DNA from 3 places in the Paenibacillus sp. MB22_1 genome. Region 1 is predicted to be linked to each of the others. Evidence: riboswitches for the same ligand, from Rfam matches in the RefSeq annotation. Region 1 holds a riboswitch; each other region holds the start of a gene.
The links. A riboswitch is a leader RNA that binds a small molecule or an ion and turns the genes downstream of it on or off. The one in region 1 is predicted to bind cyclic di-AMP.

Region 1 (4,682 bases):
TGAAGCTTTTGCCTCTTATGCAGAGGATAAGCTCATGGAGCAGGAGTTCGGAATCACCCCGAATTTGCCGATCCAGTCCGCCATGATTACCTCGCCGGCTTCCTTGACCCAGAACGCCTGGAAATACGGCTCCGGGGACGGTTATGCCAAGAATGCGTACTACCGAGGCAAGTTAATCCTGTTTGATATCGAGCGGCAGGTCGGCAGCAAGACGATGAAGCGGATTCTGAGCACGTACAGCCAGCAGTACCGGTTTAAGCACCCAACGACCGCCGACTTCCAACGGGTGGTTGAGCAAGTGACCAGCCGCAGCTGGAAAGAGTATTTTCAGCAATACGTCTATGACGGGAAAATGGCGGATTTTGCAGTGGAAAAAATTCAGATCACTCCGATCAGCCAAGAAGGCGGCCGGATTTACGAGTCGAACGTAGTCTTTACCCGCAAAGGGGCAACCCACCCGAAGGTTCCGCTGCTGTTTACCTTCACCGATGGTCACACCGTACGCAAGCAATGGAACGGGGAAGATACTCGCCTCGAGATCAAGATGCAATATAAAGCACCGCTGGCATGGGTTCAGATCGATCCGGATTACACCTTAACGGTGGAGAACCTTCACATCAACAACTATCTGAAAGCGGAAGTCCCTGAAACCACGCTGTCCCGCTCCAATATGAGCGTCACCAAGCTGCTTGAAGCGATCCTTGGGGGACTTCTGTGGTAAACCTAGGTCCATACTTCTATAAGGAGGGAAAGAAATGAGTTTCGTTCGTTTGGGGTGGACTGCCCTGAAAAGCCAATTTCCCTCGGTCATCATCTTGTTCCTGTACCAGCTGCTGTGGGGATTGTTCTTGTACAGGTTGGTCGATACCGCGGTAATGGCGCTGCTGCAACGATATCCTGACCCGCCGCCCACTGCGCTGTCGAAACTACTGTTCTTGCTTGAGGGACAAATGAATTTATGGAGCAATCCCGAGGTTCGGCTGTATTGCTGGCTGCTGGCAGGGATGGTCGTCCTGCGCATGATCTTGACTCCGTTGATCCAAGCCGGAATCTTCTACGGCTTCACACCGGCCGATCACCGCAGCCCGGGGTTCCCCCTGTTCCGAGGGATGAAGGAATTTGGCAAACCGGTGATTCTGTTTTACGCGATGGAGCTCGTGCTTACCTTGCTGCCCGCCTTCTGGATTGTACCGAGGCTGCTGTCGCTCTGGCCTGGACTCACCGGTATGGAAATCCCGATGGCAACCTGGCTCACCGGGCTTGGGCTGATTCTTGGCTGGTTCATCTACGGCTGGTTCATCCGGCAGTGCCTGTTATTTGTCCAGTTCGGCTACCTGTTTAAGGCCGGGGTTTGGAATTCCCTGCTGGTTTGCTTCCGAACCCTCTTGCAGGGCATCTCCATCTCGTTGATTCTCGGGGCTTTTGGCCTGATCCTCTTCCTTCTGTTCGGAACCGCATCTTGGGTTTGGACGGGGATGCTGGCCCTGATCCTGCAGCAGGCTTATCCCCTCTTCCGCTGCACGTTTAAGGTCTGGAAGATCGCCTCTCAATTTCATCTTTGGCAGTCAAAGGCACAAAAAAGTTAAAATTTTTTAACTCCTCAAAAACCCCGTAACAACAAGGCCTTCGCCGTTTGGCGAAGGCCTTCAGTCCTATTTCCCCTCTTAATCTTGTGAATTAGGCATTGCCAAAAGATACCTGACTTTGTTACAATAACAGCAACGCAATTTCAGTAACAGTTTTGTAATTATTTTTGTCATCTTTGGCAGGAGATTGGTGCCGGATGTCAAATAAGAAATGTCAGGTGTGAAAAACAAAGCCGAATTCCCTTCACCAGGGAAACGGGGGAACCACTTTGGGTGAATTGATCTCGCTTTAGAGGGATCATAGGGAACCTTCAACCGAATCCTTAAGCTAACCTCGTAGGCATTGGAAGGAGCATAACTTCTTGAAGAAGCGTTTGACGGTAGCAGCAGTAAGTTTTGCCATGCTTTTCACCATTGGAACTGGCAGCGTTTTCGCCGATTCCAAACTGGACAGCGTCATCGGCGGCGCGCTCGGAAGCAGCTATGTTGCGGGCGGAACCACAACCGACGGGTTCGACTGTTCTGGATTTACGATGTACGTCTTCTCGAAGATCGGCATCAAGCTGCCTCACCAATCCGCATCCCAATACAAAATGGGAACTGCGGTTGACAAGAGCGAATTGATCGAGGGCGATTTGGTCTTCTTTAATACTTCCGGTAAAGGCGTTTCTCATGTCGGCATCTACGTCGGCGACGGCAAATTTGCTCATGCCTCCTCCTCCAAAGGTGTAGTCATCAGCAAATTAAGCGAGAAGTATTACGTCGAGCGTTACGTTGGAGCGAAACGGATCATGAGCAACGACAAGTATGAAGATGTGACCGGTGAAATTGCTGAACACGATGATGTTCAATAAGAACTCGCTACGAAGCCCGTGGGGATGTTGATAACAACGTCTCTGCGGGTTTTTTCCTTGTCTTCCCTTCTCCTTCTCCCTAGCCCCAGTCCCTTAGGAACCATTACCCACGAATCGCCTCGCGAAAACAGGCCAATAGAAGCGTTTTTTTCGACAAACTTGTCAACTCTGGACGGCTTTGGTAAAATGAACAACGTAAATGGTAACAACTTTGTAATTATTGTTGTAACTGTTTCTGTGCAAGATCTTGGGTGCAATCTACAATGAAACTGCCGAATTCCCACGCACCCGGGAAGCGGGGGACCCACCATAGGGTGAATTGATTTTCGCTATAAAGGTAACAACTCCCAAACTAATAACTACCATTTCAATCAAGGTTACTTACCTCTATAGCAAATCATAGGGAACCTTCAACCGAATCCATAAGCTAACCTCGTAGGCCTTGGAAGGAGTAAGACATCTTGAGAAAGACTTTGACAGCAGCGGTAACGAGTTTAGCCCTCCTATTTACCTTGGGGGCAGGTAGCGCCTTTGCCGACTCCGCAAAAGCCGAGACAACGACGCTATCCAGTATCGTCGATTCCGTGTACGGGACGCCTTATAAATTCGGAGGCACCACGACAGCGGGATTTGATTGCTCCGGATTTACCCGGTACGTCTTCAGCAAGATGGGCATCAAGCTGGCGCGTGTGTCCGCCGCCCAGTATAAGCAAGGCACACCGGTACCCAAGAGCGAGCTTCAAGCTGGGGATCTCGTCTTCTTCAAGACGACGGGGACGGGCAAAGTATCCCATGTCGGTGTTTACATCGGCAACGGTGAATTCGCTCACGCGTCCTCATCCAAGGGCATCCGGATCGACAAGTTAAGCAATAGTTATTACCAGAACCGCTACGTTGGCGCGAAGCGAGTTCTCAGTAAATACGGTTATTCCGTCTACGCTGCGGAATCGTAATCCATTGATCTATCGGTTTCATCCTGTTCATCATCACTAATTCACCGCTGGGCCGGGTTCTCATTGGAACCGCCTTGCGGTCTTTTTTTATCTGTACTCTTATCTATATAACGAAACAACTGGGAAAAAGGTTGCCGCAAAGCCAAAAATCCCGCGCAAATCTCACAAATTCCCGAAGGGGGGGCAAAAACCTTTACAAGCTGCGTATTTCCGGCTATTGTGAGGATAATGGAACAATTACGACGGACTTTCCTTTAACAAAGGAGGGGCAATATGGACCAATCGATGTCTCCGTTTCGTATCGTGCCGATGGAAGAAGCCCATGGCGCGGAAATTTGCACCTGGCGTTACGATTCTCCTTACGACATCTACAGCTGGCTGCCTTGGGAGCAAATGAAAGCGCTTGACGTGGAGTTTGGGAACCCGGCGATCCGCGCCGAACAGTATGTCTCCGTGTTGAATGAAAAGGGCGAGCTTGCCGGCTTCGCACAGTACTTCCCGATGGAAGGAGTCACCCGGCTTGGCATCGGCATGAAGCCCGAGCTATGCGGCCATGGGCTGGGCAAGCAGTTTGTGAGGACCATCGTGGAGGAAGCCCGGCGCCGTAAGCCGGAAAACCAGATTGACCTTGAAGTGCTGACCTGGAACACCCGGGCGATCCGGGCCTACCAGAAGGCTGGGTTTGTCATCACGGATCTGTACGAGAAGATGACGCCTGGCGGGGTGTCCAAACCGTTTTATTGCATGGTTCATAAGGGGCTGCCTGAATAAAGGCACGCCCCTTTTTATGTCCTGTTTTGATTAAGACTATGACTTATGGTACACAATTTAATGAAAACGGATCATTTTTGTTCCTAATTTGGACACAAAGACTATGATCAACCCGCGTGTTCCGTTATAATGGATAGGTAGCATACATAGGAGGGGCGATTGAAATGCAAAAGTGGATCATGAGCGGTTTGTTCGTCATCGCAGGCGCTTTAGCCCTTGTATTGATGTTCACCTTGCCAAGCCGGGAAGAGGCTGCGCAAGAAGCCAAGCCGCAAATGCCTGAAATCACCATGAACGCAGAACAAGCCGAAGCCATCGTCAAAGCAAATTGCATCTCCTGCCACGGTGATACATTGCAAGGCGGAGCGGGCCCAAATCTGCAGAAGATCGGCTCGGAATTGACGGCAGAACAACTGTATTCCATCATCACTAAAGGGAAGGGCGGCATGATGCCTTCTTTTAAGGATCGCTTAAAGGAAGAGGAAATTGCGAACGTCGCCATGTGGCTTGCGGAGAAA
Region 2 (4,682 bases), 810 kb from region 1:
TTTTTCTCGTATTTACTCATTATTTTGAGGTTTTTCAATCATTTTTACGAAATTTTTACGCCCAGTACCGGTTTATTTTACTCTTTTTTTACAGTAACCTAGAGAGGAGAGACACAAAAAAGAGCAGGATGTGTTTTGCTATGCATAAATGGAATGCGGTATGGATTTCGTTGCGATCGTACGTAAGCACGACTTTGCTGATCGCTCTCATGACCATGGTATTAAAACCGTTTGGTCTTGCTTTTGACTTGGTCAATATTGCTCTTATCTATTTACTCCCGGTTCTTTTCAATGCCGTCTTCGGGGGACTGCGTCCTGCTTTCTACGCGGCGATCCTGGGTGTCTTAGCCTTTGATTTCTTCTTCGTGCCTCCTGTACTGAGCTTTACCGTATCAGACTTGCGCTATCTGGTTTCATTTGGCGTCTATTTGGCGGTGGCAGCATTAACGGCCAGCCTAGCGGCCAAGCTGAAGCAGCAGGTCCTCTTTTCCAAGCAAAGGGAAGCTCACACAGCTGCGTTGTACGCGCTTAGCAAGCAGATGAGCGCGATCGCGGACATCCATTCCATGCTGGACAATTTTTCCCGACAAGTTTCGCAGACCCTTGACACAGAAATCGCGATCTATTTGGCGGATGACCAGAATACCCTGAAACTTGCCCATGAGTCTGCCGATCTTCCTGACTGCAGGCAAGAGAATACGGAAATGTCTATCGCAAAGCGAGTGTTTGAGCACGTCGAGACGGCCGGAATGGAAATTTCGCGTTTGAACGAATCTCCGGGTTATTTTATTCCGCTTCGGACCGAAGACCGCACATATGGTATCATCGCGCTCTATCCGAATGAAGCGCGAACCGGGATCACAACCGAGCAAAAGCGGCTCTTCGAGGCTCTCGGAGGCTTGGCGGCCAGCGCAATCGCTCGCCTCAGGCTGGCGGAGGAAGCCCGAATTGCTCATCTAACAGCAGAGTCGGAACGCCTTCGTACTGCAATTTTGGATTCGGTCTCCCATGAACTACGCACCCCTTTGGCAACCATCATCGGCTCGGCAACCGGTCTGATCGAGGGCGGGCATATTTTCTCTGCAGAGGATCGAATGGAGCTTCTTGTCACGATTCGTGACGACGCCCTTCGTATGAATCGCCTAGTGACGAATCTGCTCAGCATGGTGCAGCTGGAGAGCGGGATGCTGCGCCTCAGGAAAAACTGGTGCGATGTGGAGGACTTGATCGGCGTCACGTTATCTCAGGTCAAAGACTTTCAACAACATCGAAAGCTGCGCACCGAGTTGCCGGATGACGGGCCCATTATGGTCCTGGGTGACGAAGTATTGCTAGAGCAAATGTTGGTCAATGTCGTGAGCAATGCGATCAAATACAGTCCGGATTATAGTGAAATCGTCCTGTCAGTGAAAACCGGGGAAGCAGGCGTTGTCATCTCGGTCTCCGATACGGGGATTGGACTGAACGAGGACGAATACGATCGGATATTCGAAAAGTTTTACCGTTCAACCGCTGCGAAGCAAATAACCGGTACGGGATTGGGACTTGCCATATGCAAAGGAATCGTCGAGCTTCATGAAGGAACGATATCGGCGCAGCCGAAGGAACCGCGAGGGACCATTGTAACGATAACCCTTCCCTTAAACAAGCAAGACGACTTGCTTGCAGCAGCTGAAGAAAGGGGAACCACGAATCATGACCATGAATGAACATGGGGCTCGCATTTTGATCATCGATGATGAACCCCAAATTCGAAAGCTTCTGAAGGTAACCCTGCAAGCCCATCAATATGCCATCTACGAAGCCTCGACAGGAGAGGAGGGCCTCCAACAGGCATCCTTGATGTTGCCGGACTTGATCATACTTGATCTCGGGTTGCCGGGCATATCCGGCATGGAAGTGCTCGGCCGCATCCGGGAATGGTCAAATTCGCCGATCATTGTGCTGACGGCAAAAGACAGGGAGGAAGATAAAATCGTCGCGCTCGACAGCGGCGCCGATGATTATGTAACCAAGCCGTTCGGGATGGGAGAGCTCGTCGCTCGAATGCGTGTTGCGCTGCGGCACGTAGCCAAATCGTCGAATGAGCCCATCCTCCAGATCGGCGAGCTGACCATCGACCTGGCACAGCGAAGCGTGGAGTTGAAGGGAGAACGGATCAAGTTGACCCCAACAGAATACGATCTGTTGAAAATTCTCGCCTCCAACGCCGGGAAAGTAGTCACGCAGCGTCAGCTGCTCCAACAAGTATGGGGCAGCCACCACAATGAGACCGACAGCCATTATTTGCGGGTGTACATCGGACATCTACGCAAAAAACTCGAGGAAGACTCGACTCGGCCCAAGTTCATTCTGACGGAGCCGGGGATCGGCTATCGCTTCCTGTCCAGGGAGTAACAGAGTCGCTTACCTCGGCTACGTCCATCCTCCGTTCAAAAACGTAAGAACGGGACCTTCGTGTAGAAATATTGCCGTCTCCGTAAGTTTTTGTCCGATGCATCCGTTTTCGCGCACGAGAAAAGGCTAAAAATCAAAAATAGGCGTTGGATTCGGCTTTTACATTGTCTTGCAAAAAGCGTATGATCTCTATCAACAACTTCAAATTCATTTGAATCGCTGAATTCCCTAAGGGGAAACGGGGGAACCAACAGAAGCCATTAAATGGTTTCACGGGGTGAATTCCTTGTCTGCTTGGCACTTGGAAAGGGTACTCTCAAGCCCTAACCCGACAGCTAACCTCGTAAGCGCATTGAGAGAGAACCGTATCCGAGCTGCGTTTGTCTGATGGACTGACAACAGACTGCCCGAGAGCTTCGTTTCTCTGCTCTTCGGGCTTTTTGTCGTACCCAAAAAAACATTTAGGGAGAGTGGCAAGCATGTTACACGTGCAAGAAGCGGATCCACTGCCGGGTCTTGAATCGCCCGGTTTTCGGTATGAGGAGAGAATCCGTTCCATCGAAGTATTTCGCTTCGATCAAGAGTTGACCCGGCGTTTATTTTTCGAAAACGAAAAAGGTAGCGTGTGCGGATATCTGAAACTATCCGGCAACGGGTTTAGCGGTTGGGGAGAATACCGATTGCCTAATACGAAAAAACCGTTCGACCTCGTCGGATGGGCATCCGTATATATGAATCTGAAAGGTCTTAACATTGCCCAAGCCTTTCAATTGCTACAGGGTAAAGAAGAGAATTGGGGAAGGATTCGAAAAGAGTTGGCCGAATCGGCGTTGATGGACTTGTCATCCACTCTCGAGACCCCTTTTCTTTTGCCACATCACGGTGATTTTCCGATAAAACAACAATATATCATGGAACATGCCGAATCTTACGTCTCATTCTGATCTCGTAACGGAAAGGAGAAATGCATGGTGCAGGAGCTTGTAAATCAACTGAAAGAGGCCTACTTGCAATGATCGGTGAACATCCGCAGGAGGTGGAAGTAAGAGTCATTAAAAACCATATCGTGATCATTGCCAAAGGAACTCCAACAATTGAGCATTCCATCTCTGTCCATACCATACGCGGCAGAAGCATTCATCAGACGATAGTCGAAATGGATCGCGACCGATTGCAAGCGCTGTTGAAACCTAAAGTGGCTGCAATTGTCGGTTGCCGCGTCACTTCCATTCAATCCGACATTTGCATCGGCACCGGGGAAAAAATGGAGCTGATTCATCTGGATTGCGATATCGAGCACAAGTATATGCATGATTAGGTTTGAAGAGACGTTTTATTCCAAGGCCTGTCCGTCAGTTAAGTGGAACAGTATTCGAATTCATAATCGGGAGAGATAATGTTGTCATTATTGGTGATGAAATATGGCGGCAGTTCCGTAGGCGACGCCAAACGGATAAAGCGCGTTGCGCGTCGGATAGCGGACCGAAGGCAGGAAGGCCATCAGTGCGTCGTGGTGGTCTCCGCAATGGGAGATACGACGGACGATTTGATCGAGTTGTCCAAAGAAATCGCGGAGGCAACCCCTTCAGCGCGTGAAATGGACATGCTGCTCAGTACAGGAGAACAAGTTTCGGTTGCCCTGTTGTCGATGGCGCTGCACGCCCTGGGCGAACAAGCGGTCTCTTTAACCGGCTGGCAAGCCGGCATTCGTACAGAAGCCAACCACGGGAAGGCACGGATTATCGACATTCAGGCAGATCGAATAATGAATGCGCTAAATCAGGGGCGCATTGTCATTATAGCCGGTTTCCAAGGAGTGACAGAGAATGGCGAGATTACGACGCTTGGACGCGGGGGCTCCGACACGACGGCTGTCGCGCTTGCAGCAGCGATCCGGGCAGATTTGTGCGAAATATACACGGATGTGGACGGTGTTTATTCAACCGATCCGCGCATCGTCAAGCAGGCCAGAAAACTGAAGGAAATCTCTTACGACGAAATGTTGGAAATGGCTCATCTCGGAGCGGCGGTTCTTCACCCCCGTGCGGTGGAATGTGCCAAACAAAATAAAGTGAAGTTGGTCGTTCGATCCAGCTTTACGAACCATGAAGGTACGCAAGTAAAGGAGGAAACGGATATGGAACAAGGAATCGTGGTTCGTGGCATCGCGTTCGACAAGCCTATTGCGCATGTAAGCTTATTGGATATGCCTACAAACCCAAGCCGACTCGCTGCGGTTTTTAATTCGCTTGCGAATGACGACATTGATGTCGATCTTATCGTTC
Region 3 (4,682 bases), 1.1 Mb from region 1:
CGAGGTGCGCGGTCGGCTTAAACATCTTCGTCACTCCATCTGCAAAGGTTTTAGGTGGTTTTCAAGCATTTCCTTTGCATATGATTTCGACAAATGGGCCTTAAAATCCTTGTTGTTATGCGGTTTTTGTTGTTTTTTTTTAGTGTTCAGCAAGCCCTACTTAGGAATTGATGATGGATTCAAATTGCTCGATATTTTTCTTTGATCCGATGATAACCATAATGTCGCCTTCATTAAGCTGATCCATCGCGGTGGGAGCAATCAGGATGCCGCTATTGCGGTGGATCGCCACGATGCTGCAGCCAAAGCGTGCCCGCATATTGAGGTCACCTATGCTTTTATGGTTCAAGCAAGCGGGAACTTTCATTTCTACGATGCTGTATTCCTTCGACAGTTCAATATAATCCAGCAAATTTGGAGTAACCAGCTGATGGGCCACACGAACCCCCATGTCGCGTTCCGGATAAATCACCCGATCCACCCCCAGCTTCTCTAAAGCTCGACCGTGCAGAAGGGAGATCGCCTTGGCAACTACCGTTTGAATGCCCAGGTCTTTGAGGAGAATGGCCGTCAGGATGCTCATTTGAATATCGGTGCCAATCGCCACGATGCCGCAATCGAAATTGCGAACCCCCAGCGACTTCAGCACCTCTTCTTCTGTAGCATCGGCGACAACCGTATGCGTGAGCCGATCGCCAAATTCTTCCACGATCTCTTCATTCCGGTCGATGCCCAGAACCTCATACCCTAACTCCATCAGTTTCAAGGCCAGACTCGAGCCGAAGCGCCCCAAGCCGATGATCACAAACTGCTGCTTTTTCATTTTTGCCCGTTTTCCCCTTATCCAATAATGATTTTGCCTTCTGGATGGCGGTACAGCTCTTTTCCTTTCTTCGGACCAAGCGCATAAGCAAGCGTCAGCGGCCCGAGCCGACCGGCGAACATGGTGAAGCTGATGATAATTTTACCGATAACCGTCAGTTTCCCCGTCAATCCCATCGTCAATCCGACCGTGCCGAAAGCCGAAGTGGTTTCAAACAAAATCGATAGAAAGCTCGCGTCCTCCGTGGTAGACAATACCATTGCCACTGCTATGACAAGGAATAAGGCTAGCATCGTGATCGTAAGCGCCTTGAAGACCCGTTCCCCGGCCATCCGGAATCGGAACAGGACCAGGTCAGTCCTTCCGCGAATCATTGAGCCAACCGAGCCGATCAGAATCGTAAATGTGGTCGTTTTAATACCGCCCCCCGTCGAGCCTGGGGAGGCTCCAATAAACATCAGGATGATCATAAAGAATTGCGTTGCCTGCCGCAATGCCCCAATATCCAGCGTGTTGGCTCCCGCCGTACGCGGTGTCACCGATTGGAAAAACGAACCCCAGATCTTGCCGCTCCAACTGAGTTGAGCAAGCGTCTTCGAGTTCGTGAACTCAAAGATGAAAATGACTATCGCCCCGATCACAATCAGCGCCAACGTCATCGTCAATACCACCCTCGAATGCAACGACAGCTTCCGCCGCTTTCGCAACTCAAATACGTCAGACAGTACAATAAATCCGATCCCTCCCGAGACGATCAGAAACATCGCAACAAAGTTCACGATCGGATCAGCAACGTACTTCGTGAAGCTTTGATATCCACCAAACAAGTCAAACCCGGCGTTATTGAACATTGAGACCGCGTGCCAAACTCCAAAATACAGCGCCCGACCAATCGGCATATCAAATGACCAGCGGATCGCAAACATCACCGCCGCACTGGATTCAATAAGGAGCGAATATAACAAAACTTTGCGGATTAAGCGTACGATTCCTTCAACAGAGTTTTGGTTCATCGCTTCTTGGAGGATGAGTCGGTCTTTTAACGATATTTTTCGTTTCAGGACAAGGGAAAACAAAGTGGCCATGGTCATAAACCCAAGCCCTCCAATCTGGATTAGGAGGATGATCACGACTTGTCCAAATGTTGAAAAATAGGTGCCGGTATCGACTACGACCAACCCCGTAACACAAGTTGCTGAAGTAGCCGTGAACAATGCGTCGACAAACGGAAGGGGTTCCCCGGTTGTGCTGGAAATTGGCAACATGAGCAGCAACGCCCCCAGCAAAATAATGAGCGCAAAGCCGATCACCAATATCTGCGGCGGAGAAAGGTTGATTTTCCTGGAATGCAATGCGTTCACCTCATCGTCGTTCTGAAAAAGAACAAAAGAAAAAAAGCACTGGAAATCCAATGCCTTTCGGTGTTTGGTTCCTGATGCACAGGCCTACGAGGTTAGCTGACGGATTCGGACATGCCCAGTTGCCCTATTCGCGGACGCTTCATCCTCCCATATATGAAGTTGAAGCTCCGGGAAATTCACCCCAAAATATATGGTTCCCCCGTTTTCATTACGAAATTCGGCCAATCTTTTCAATTGTTTTCATTCATTTTTGTCAAATGGATTATATCCTTTATTGCGTCTCGCCACAAAGCTCTATTTTCAAGAAAAAGACCAGAAAAAGACGAAATAAGGAATTGTGCAGATCAACTTCGCCCCCAATCTAAATGATGCGTAGACTTGCCAAAGTTATTGCCGTTTCTCGTCATTTTTACTTTTCGTCTGGCGGGTAATTTTGTATTGACTATAATAAAGTACATTGTTTACTTGCAATTAATGGATTTTTCCAGCGTTGCTAAGCTGGAAGGCCAGCAAAAGACGAAGGAAGCCCCTGTATGCGTCGGAAAAGGATTCCCCTGGATGTATAAAAAGATGGTTCGTTCGCCACTTTATCTCGAACGTGGGACCCAGTCAGTAGCTGTTCTCGTCATGGAGAAGCCAAAAGTGCGAATTCTACCGTCAGTTCAAGGTCTTCGTGTTTACATCAGAATATATCCGAAGAAGAATTACTCGACCTTGCAAAGAAAAAAATGGAAAGGCAAATTCGTCTGACTTACCTTAAGGGCTTTATGCGTGAGGTCGATATCTACAATTTGGCAGAACCGCTGTATCGACACCATCCCGAGTTATGGCATCGGATGGAGACCAAACATCATTTTGTTTTGCATCAGGATGCGTTACGAAATGTAAGTATCCATGTCCAATTAACTAATACAGGAAGATACAAGTTAAAGCCTGGTCACCATTCCAGAAGATAATTGTGTTTTCGAAGACGTTGTCCTTCTGCAATACGTCTTCAACTAAAATATCCGTATCCGTTCAACCGGAGGTGGAGTGGTAATGAAAGCGGCAGAATTCATGTCAACTCCAGTCTATACAGTTTCAAGAAGCTTTCATTTACACCTAAAAAAGTCCCGTTCTCCTTAAGACAAGGAAATCGGGACTTGCACTCAGACTTTAAATCTTCCAACTAACGCTTTCAGGGAATCTGACATTTCGTTAAGCTGGAGAGCGGTTTGGAACATTTCACGACTTGTGGCCGCCTGCTCTTCAGTCATAGCTGAGACCTCTTCAGCGAACGAGGCGGTCTCTTCAGTAATCCTCGTGATCTCTCTAATAGAACCTTCGATCGCTTTGCTCCCGACAGACATTTGCCCCACAGAAGAAGCAACATCCATAACTTGAACACTCAAACTGTCCACTTCGTTCGTAATAGTCTGGAAAGAATCTCCAGCTTTCAACATGGCTTGAATCCCGTCCTTGACGCCACGACTGTTCTCTTCTAGCTTTTGGACCAGTCCGTTTATTCCGTTTAACATCACTTCGATAGTTTCATGAATTTCACGAGTCGAATACGCCGCCTGATCTGCCAGTTTGCGGATTTCTCCGGCTACGACGGCAAAACCTTGGCCTTGATCGCCAGCGCGCGCCGCCTCAATAGCAGCGTTCAGTGACAGCAAATTGGTCTGGGTGGAGACCTCCTGAATATATGTAACGACATCCCGTATTTTCTCGGACAACGATGCCAGTTCTAGAGCTGAAGCTTGAATGTCGGAAAATGTTTCTTCCATCTTGCTTATTTTTTTCGCAGTATCACGCATCTCACCGGCACTTCTCGTAGCGACGGATTGTGCTCGTTTAGCAAGTTTGGAAGCATCGACTGACGTCACAGCAACCTGTTCCAGTCCAGATACCATTTGTTGCAAGATCGCAGACATCTCTTGCGCCTGTGAGACTTGGTGCTCTGCCCCCTGCGCTACGCGTCTAACTGATTCAGATATTTGATCGGCGGAATTGGCTCCCTCTTCTGCACCAGCCTTCAATATGGATGAGGATCGTTCCAATTCCAGAGTGTTGCCTTGTATATCAGTGATCATATTTTGGAGACTGGATAACATTAAATTGGTTTGATCCGCCAAATCTTTTGTTTCATCTTTGGTTTTTACTGTAATTCGTTTTGTCAGGTTGCCACCGGAAGAAGCGATTTCAGCAATCGCTTTTTCTACTTTACGTACGTTCTTGGTTGTTAGTGTACCTGTAAAGATGGCAGAGATTACAGATACGATGAGAATTATAAAGAAAGAACCGTACAGTTGTAACCGGAGTTGACCATTTTTCTTTTCAAGATCCGCTACTCTCTTCATCGTAAGCTGCTTTTCCATGGAACGAAATGACGAAAGCTGCTCACGTATGGAATCCATAGCCTCTTTCCCCGGGTCGTTCTGAAAAAACTGCTGAATGCCTTTGTTGTCATTGGCCTTTTTTAATGTAATTGCTTCCTCGCCTGAGCTTTGAATCCA

Region 2: linked by a shared signal. The riboswitch ahead of ACL02P_RS22120 (hypothetical protein) and the one ahead of ACL02P_RS18575 (C40 family peptidase) in region 1 are both predicted to bind cyclic di-AMP.
Region 3: linked by a shared signal. The riboswitch ahead of ACL02P_RS13265 (TrkH family potassium uptake protein) and the one ahead of ACL02P_RS18575 (C40 family peptidase) in region 1 are both predicted to bind cyclic di-AMP.

The regions. Positions count from the first base shown of each region.
Region 1 covers NZ_JBLADV010000002.1:1,443,674-1,448,355, reverse strand. Annotated here, with positions in the region: gene ACL02P_RS18585 (M1 family metallopeptidase) at 1-721, shown strand, start outside; gene ACL02P_RS18580 (hypothetical protein) at 756-1,586, shown strand; cyclic di-AMP (ydaO/yuaA leader) riboswitch at 1,808-1,944, shown strand; gene ACL02P_RS18575 (C40 family peptidase) at 1,949-2,440, shown strand; cyclic di-AMP (ydaO/yuaA leader) riboswitch at 2,701-2,897, shown strand; gene ACL02P_RS18570 (C40 family peptidase) at 2,902-3,393, shown strand; gene ACL02P_RS18565 (GNAT family N-acetyltransferase) at 3,667-4,164, shown strand; gene ACL02P_RS18560 (c-type cytochrome) at 4,329-4,682, shown strand, end outside.
Region 2 covers NZ_JBLADV010000002.1:2,251,779-2,256,460, reverse strand. Annotated here, with positions in the region: gene ACL02P_RS22130 (ATP-binding protein) at 141-1,709, shown strand; gene ACL02P_RS22125 (response regulator) at 1,696-2,397, shown strand; cyclic di-AMP (ydaO/yuaA leader) riboswitch at 2,605-2,763, shown strand; gene ACL02P_RS22120 (hypothetical protein) at 2,877-3,341, shown strand; gene ACL02P_RS22115 (Na-translocating system protein MpsC family protein) at 3,410-3,715, shown strand; gene ACL02P_RS22110 (aspartate kinase) at 3,797-4,682, shown strand, end outside.
Region 3 covers NZ_JBLADV010000002.1:339,147-343,828, forward strand. Annotated here, with positions in the region: gene ACL02P_RS13255 (IS5-like element ISPaen2 family transposase) at 1-25, opposite strand, end outside; gene ACL02P_RS13260 (potassium channel family protein) at 161-823, opposite strand; gene ACL02P_RS13265 (TrkH family potassium uptake protein) at 841-2,184, opposite strand; cyclic di-AMP (ydaO/yuaA leader) riboswitch at 2,251-2,417, opposite strand; gene ACL02P_RS13270 (hypothetical protein) at 2,563-2,934, shown strand; gene ACL02P_RS13275 (methyl-accepting chemotaxis protein) at 3,333-4,682, opposite strand, start outside.